Regions from separate parts of the Devosia lacusdianchii genome, predicted to be linked through region 1. Evidence: predicted binding sites of a transcription regulator. Region 1 holds the regulator's gene; the other holds the start of a gene.
What was found. The regulator LexA, encoded in region 1, represses DNA repair genes until DNA is damaged. The targets are predictions, from matches to a motif close to TGTTCNNNNTGTGTTCNG.
Positions count from the first base shown of each region.

Region 2: MF606_RS04545 (PA0069 family radical SAM protein) is a predicted target of LexA. The motif match lies at 1,650-1,667, and genes of this name have one in related genera.

Region 1 covers NZ_CP092483.1:2,202,625-2,205,999, reverse strand. Annotated here, with positions in the region: gene MF606_RS21745 (nuclear transport factor 2 family protein) at 285-704, opposite strand; gene MF606_RS10740 (hypothetical protein) at 722-1,060, opposite strand; gene lexA (transcriptional repressor LexA) at 1,060-1,773, opposite strand; gene MF606_RS10730 (molybdopterin molybdotransferase MoeA) at 1,881-3,083, opposite strand; gene moaC (cyclic pyranopterin monophosphate synthase MoaC) at 3,080-3,375, opposite strand, start outside.
Region 2 covers NZ_CP092483.1:924,192-927,566, forward strand. Annotated here, with positions in the region: gene MF606_RS04540 (HAD family hydrolase) at 1-336, shown strand, start outside; gene MF606_RS04545 (PA0069 family radical SAM protein) at 429-1,577, opposite strand; gene MF606_RS04550 (MDR family MFS transporter) at 2,005-3,375, shown strand, end outside.

The sequences.
Region 1 (3,375 bases):
TCGCGTTCGCCGCAGCCTGTCGAACCACGAGGTCGTGGCACCCAAGCCTCCACTCGCTCGATCTCGTGGTTCGATAAGCGCGCCGTGAGGTCTCCGATAGTGAGGCGGATCAACCGCGACGCGCCTCGAACCGCCCTTCGGTTCCATCCTCATCGCCCGGCTTGTCCGGGTGATCGATGCTTCAGCACGTGCGGAGAAATGGACTGCTTGGCCAGGCCGGGCAATGACGATCCACAAATGGATCGCTCAGTCCAGCGCCTTAGGCCGGTCCGACATCCTACCACCTAGCGAAGCCGGGCATTGGTCACCGGGGTGGGCTGAGATGTTCGTGCACGATCTTCCAGCCGTCCGGCCGCTTCGCCAAAACCGAGGTTCCGCGACCTGAGCCGGCTTCGCGCTTGCCATTGACGGTGGCCTGCCAATGAAAGGTGTATGCAACTGGCTGCACCGTCGCCTGCCGCGATCCAGCGTAGCGCCTCGATTCGATAGATTTCTTCGGTCAGAACAGCCCAAGTTGCCTCGAAGGCCGCCCGGATCGCCGCCAGGCCGCTATGGGAGCCGTCGCTAAACCAGAACACTGCATCATCAGCGATTAGCGGCGCGACATCACCGAAATCGTGATGGTTGATCCGCTCGGCATATTCGGCCATCACCGCCGCCGCTTCCGCAGCAATATGCTCTGGGTTGGAGGCCCCATCGCTCAAAGCCCGGCCTCCTGAACTCAGTCGCCGGCAAGGCGCGTGTTCACCGTAGTCCAGCGGCCGCTGGGGTCGCATTGCAGCAGCAGGCTGTCGTTGTTGCGTATGCCAACCACGGCACCGATCGAGGAAAACTTGTCCTCGAGCACGCAACCGACCACTGGGGTATCGGGCTCGCCCGCTTCCCAGCCGGTTCCGGCGCGGCAGACGGCGACACCGCCGCCTGCATTGATACCGACGCCCGCCGTGAAGGCCACGTCGCCGACCCAGCAGCGAGTCTCGCGTGCGGACACTTCCTGCGCAAGCGACGGGCCGCCCTGCGCTGCAACCAGCATCAGGGCCAGAAGCAGCGCGGCGCGCATCAGTACTTCCTCAACAGGCCAACAAGGCGTCCCTGAACCTTGACGCGATCAGGCGGGAAAATGCGTGTTTCGTAAGCCGGGTTGGCGGCTTCGAGAGCGATGGTATTTCCCTTGCGACGCAAGCGCTTGAGGGTCGCTTCTTCATCATCCACGAGAGCAACGATGATCTCGCCTGTGCTGGCGGCATCCTGCTTCTTGATCAGCACGGTATCGCCATCGAAAATGCCGGCCTCGATCATCGAGTCACCGCGCACTTCGAGTGCATAATGTTCGCCGGCGCCGAGCATTTCGGGCGGCACCATGATGGTGTGGGAATGGGTCTGAATCGCCTCGATCGGCGTGCCGGCCGCGATCCGTCCCATAACAGGAATGGAAATTGGTCGCGCATAGTCCTCGCCAGAGGATACGCGCGCGGGAGGCGACGCCACCTTGCCCAGATTGCCTTCGATAACCGATGGCTCGAAGCGCGCCTTGCGGCCGCCGAGCGAGGGGTTCATCGAATCGGGGAGCTTGACCACCTCCAGTGCGCGGGCCCGATTGGGCAGGCGGCGGATGAAGCCGCGTTCTTCGAGCGCGGTGATCAGCCGATGGATGCCAGACTTGGACGCCAGATCGAGCGCATCCTTCATCTCATCGAACGATGGCGGGATGCCGCTTTCCTTCATCCTCTCGTGGATGAACATCAGCAGCTCGTGTTGTTTGCGCGTCAGCATTGGCCCCTCGGAAACAGAATCGGAACATAGGCAGAACGACTATACGTGTTCCAGTTATGTTCTGCAATATGCTGATATGCTCATCAGTCTTGCGGGCGCCAAGACAATCAGAACGCGTCGATGGCGAGCGCTTCGACAATCGTTCCTGCGTCTTGCCCCGGATCGAATTCAGGTTGGACAATCAGCATTTCTGCCTGGGCCAAAGACGAAGTATGGCCGCTGTCGGTCTGCGATATCGGGAAAAGCTCTGGTCCGGTCGGCGTATGGATGAGCTGTGCGCGCATGAAGTGGCGGCGCGCTGTATTGGCTGGCGTCGGGCCGGCCAGCGGAAGATACCATTTGCTGAGGCCCGTATATCCAACCCAGCGGCGCAGGGCGGGTTTAATGAAGACGATGGCCGTGACCATGGCCGACACGGGATTGCCTGGTAGGCCGAAGATCAGTGTCTTGCCGCGGGTGCCGAACATCAGCGGCTTGCCGGGGCGCATGTTGATCTTCCAGAAGTCGAGGGTTACGCCGAGTTCGACGAGGATCTCCTGGACGATGTCATGATCGCCGACGCTGGCGCCGCCAGTCGTGATCAGGATGTCGGGCTCGGCTGCGAAGATGGTCTCCAGCGTTTGCCGGAGGGCGGCGCGATCGTCGCGGGCTATGCCGTAGTCGGTGACTGTTTCGGCATAAGGATGGAGCAAGGGGCGGAGGCCGAAGCTATTAGAGGCGACGATCTGGTCGGGGCCCAGCGCGGTGCCGGGCAAAACCAGTTCGTCGCCGGTGGCCAGCAGGGCAATGGCCGGGCGCCGAGCTACGACAAGGCTATCGGCATTGGCGGCAGCGGCCACGGCCAGTTGCACCGGTGCCAGGCGGACGCCGGGATCGATGAGTTGGTCCCCGGTGGCGAAGTCGTTGCCGAGCGGGCGGACACTGTGGCCCTGGCGCGGGCGGGTGTTGAAGCGGACCATGCCGCCCTCGGCCTCGGCTTCTTCCTGCATGATCACCGTATCAGCGCCCGGAGGGACTGGGGCGCCGGTGAAGATGCGGACAGTCTGACCGGCCTCTATCGATCCGCCATAAGCAGCGCCGGCTTGCGAGGTTCCGACCATGGTGAGGCGGTGGCCGTCGACAATGTCCGCTGCGCGGACGGCGTAGCCGTCCATGGCGCTGGCATTGAAAGGCGGCTGATCGTGCCGCGCAACCACCGGTTCCAGCAGAACCCGCCCCGCGGCGTCCGCCAGGCGGACGCTCTTACCCACGGGGGCGGGGACCCGCTTGAGGATGGCCGCAATGGCGTCGTCGACGGGGAGCAGGCTCATGGCCGGGTGAAGTCACCGGATTTGCCGCCGGATTTTTCCATGAGGCAGATGTCTGATATGACCATGGCCCGGTCGATGGCCTTGGCCATGTCGTAAAGGGTGAGCGCTGCTGTCGAGGCGGCAACGAGCGCTTCCATTTCGACGCCCGTCTGGCCGGTGGTTTCCGCCGTCGCGCGGACCTGGATGGCGTCGGCGCCATCAGCCTCAATGTCGACGCTGACCTTGGTCAGCGGGATGGGGTGGCAGAGCGGGATCAGGTCGCTGGTCTTTTTGGCGGCCATGATGCCGGCGA
Region 2 (3,375 bases), 1.3 Mb from region 1:
GCCGATCTCATCCTCGATGGGCTGGGCGTCCGCGACCGCTTCAAGGCGCTGGTGATCGGCGAGGAACTCGCCCACGGCAAGCCGCATCCGCTGCCCTATCTCGAAGGTCTGCGCCACCTCGGTGCTGATGCCCGCGTGTCCGTCGCCTTCGAGGATTCCCGCACCGGTATTGCCTCGGCCAACGGCGCCGGTCTTGCCACCATCGGCATCCGCACTTCGTTGGTCGACGCCGACATGCGCGCCGCCGGCGCCGTTCTTTCGGCCGACAGCTACGATGATCCAGCACTCCTGGTCTTCATCCACGCCACCGTCAGCGAGCCAGAATTCTCCCAGTAGACCTCATCCTGAGCTTGTCGAAGAACGAGGTCGTGGCACCAAGGCCTCCACGCGCTTGACCTCGTGGTCCGACAAGAGGTCTCAGCCCTCGCCTAGAACAGACTCATCTGCCGGTCTTCCAGCTTAGGTGCGATGAACAGGTCGTTGCGCAGCCCCGGTAGCCTGGTGTCGAGGCCATAGCGCTCGCGCGCCTTGTCGAAGCGCTGGCGGAGCAGGGTGGCATAAGGGCCTTCCCCGGTCATTCGGACGCCCCAGCGCGCGTCATAATCCTTGCCGCCCCGCGTATCGCGCACCAGCGACAGCACATGGCGCACCCGGTCCGGGAAATGCCGCAGCAGCCATTCGCGGAACACGTCGCGCACCTCGCCCGGCAGCCGCAGCAGGATCATCGAGGCGCTGACCGCCCCCTGCGCCTTGGCGGCGTCGAGAATGCGTTCGAGTTCCATATCGTTGATCGCGGGGATCATCGGCGAGGCAAATACCGCCACCGGCACACCGGCCTCACTCAACAGCCTGATGGCCTCCAGCCTCCGCGCCGGCGACGATGCGCGCGGTTCCATCTTGCGGCTGAGCTTATGGTCCATCGAGGTCATCGACAGCGCCACCTTGACCAGGCCCAGCTTAGCCAGCTCGGTAAGCAGATCAAGGTCGCGAATGATCAGCGCCGATTTGGTGGTGATCATCACTGGATGCCGGGTTTCCAGCATCACCTCGAGAATGCCGCGCGTCAGCTTGTGCTTGCGTTCGGCCGGCTGGTACGGGTCGGTATTGGTGCCCATGGCAATGGGCTTGACCTTGTAGCCCCTGGCCCCGATCTCCGCCCGCAGGGCCTCGATCGCATTGACCTTCACATAGATATCGCGCTCGAACTCCACGCCAGCCGAATGTCCGAGAAAGGCATGGGTCGGTCGCGCGAAGCAATATGAGCACCCGTGCTCGCAGCCGCGATAGGCATTGATCGAGCGCTCAAAGCCGATGTCTGGGCTGTCATTGGTGGTGATGATGGTCTTGGCGCGTTCGATATGCTCGATCGTCTCGAAGATCGGCAGCGACTCGACAGTCGACCAGCCGTCCTCAAAGCCCTCGCGCGTCTGCTTTTCGAACCGGCCGCTGCGATTGGACTGCGCTCCGCGACCGCGAATGCGATCAGGATCCAGCAGCTCGCGCCGCGCCAGATCGGCGTCGCGACTGCGGCTGAGTTTTTCCAGAGCTTCGAAAGACGGGGCCTGGTAGAGGGCCATCATTGTTCTCCTGCCGCGCATCAACAGTCGAATCGTGACGACTGAACGCATGAGAACATGTAGCAGTTCAATGAGAACAAAACAAGAACTGCACTCCAATGCCTGGACGGCATATGGGTATGCCCAGCCGCGGGCGGAAGGGCAAAAAGGTTGATTTTGCAATCCCCGATTGCATTTTCGTGGGTAGACCGCGGTTGCTCCCGGGACTAAACCACCGATCCTTCCGCCAAAGCGCATGTCCCGCACATTGGTTAAGCGGAAAATTTAGTATTGACCCGTTTGGTCACCGTCATTACTAAAGTACATACCTAACTATATCGCTGCTGACACAGGCTGTCGCAGAAATTTTTCAGAGTGGTCGTCGAAATCAAGCGACGCTGCTCGTCGTCTTGGCGACAACGCAATTTCCGGGTCCTAGGGGAATACCATGACTGACACCACTTACGACGCCATTCCGGCCAGCCCGCCGCTCGACGCCGATACGGCTTCGCGCAACAAGCTGGTCATCGCCCTGCTGCTGGTCTCCACCTTCGTGGTGTTTCTCAACGAAACCATCATGAGCGTCGCCATCCCGCATCTGATGAAGGATCTGGGGGTGACGGCCAGTGCCGCGCAGTGGCTGACCACCGCCTTCCTGCTGACCATGGCGGTGGTGATCCCGATCACCGGCTTCCTGCTGCAGCGCATCAACACGCGGCCTATCTTCGTGCTGGCCATGTCGATCTTCACCATCGGCACGGCCATCTGTGCCGTGGCGCCCGGCCTCGAACTGCTGGTCTTCGGCCGCGTGATTCAGGCCACCGGTACGGCCATCATGATGCCGCTGCTGATGACCACCGTGATGACGCTGGTGCCACCTGAGGGCCGCGGCAAGACCATGGGCAATATCTCCATTGTCATGTCGATGGCGCCTGCCATTGGCCCGACCATTGGCGGCTTCATCCTGGCTCACTTTGACTGGCGATTCATGTTCATCCTGGTGCTGCCGATCGCCGTCGGCGCCCTGGCACTGGGCTACCGCAAGATGCTCAACGTCTCGACGCCCCGCTACGCGCCGCTCGACGTGCTTTCAGTCATCCTGTCGGCCCTCGCCTTTGGTGGCCTGGTCTATGGCCTGTCCAGCTTTGGTGAAGGCGCGTCGCACGCTGGCGAAGCACCGATGATTCCGGCTTGGGTGCCGATCGTGGTTGGCGTCGTTGCCATGGCTATCTTCATCGCCCGTCAGCTGGTGCTCCAGCGTCAGGATAAGGCTCTGCTCGACCTGCGGACCTTCGAGTCCGGCACCTACCGCGCCGCGATCATCCTCATGGCGGTCGCCATGATGGCTCTGTTGGGCACGGTTATCCTGCTGCCGATCTATCTGCAGAACGTGCTGAAGCTCGACACCCTCCAGACCGGTCTGCTGATGCTGCCTGGTGGCCTCATCATGGGCCTCATGGGTCCGGTGGTCGGCCGGCTCTATGATCGTCTCGGCCCAACGCTGCTGCTCGTCCCCGGTACCATGCTGGTGGCTGGCGTGATGTGGGCGTTGACGCTGGTCGGTCAGGATACCCAGGTCTGGGCGATCCTTGTGGGTCATATCGCGATGAGCGTCGGCCTGGCTCTGGTGTTCACCCCCGTGTTCACCGCCTCGATGGGCTCGGTGCGTATGGAACTTTACTCCCATGCCAGCGCCACCCTGGGTTCTGTTCAGCAGGTGGCGGGTGCGGCGGGTATTGCTCTCTTCGTGGCCATCATGACTATCCAGACGGCCAACCTCACCACCGAGGGCCTGGACCAGATCGCGGCCCTCTCGGGC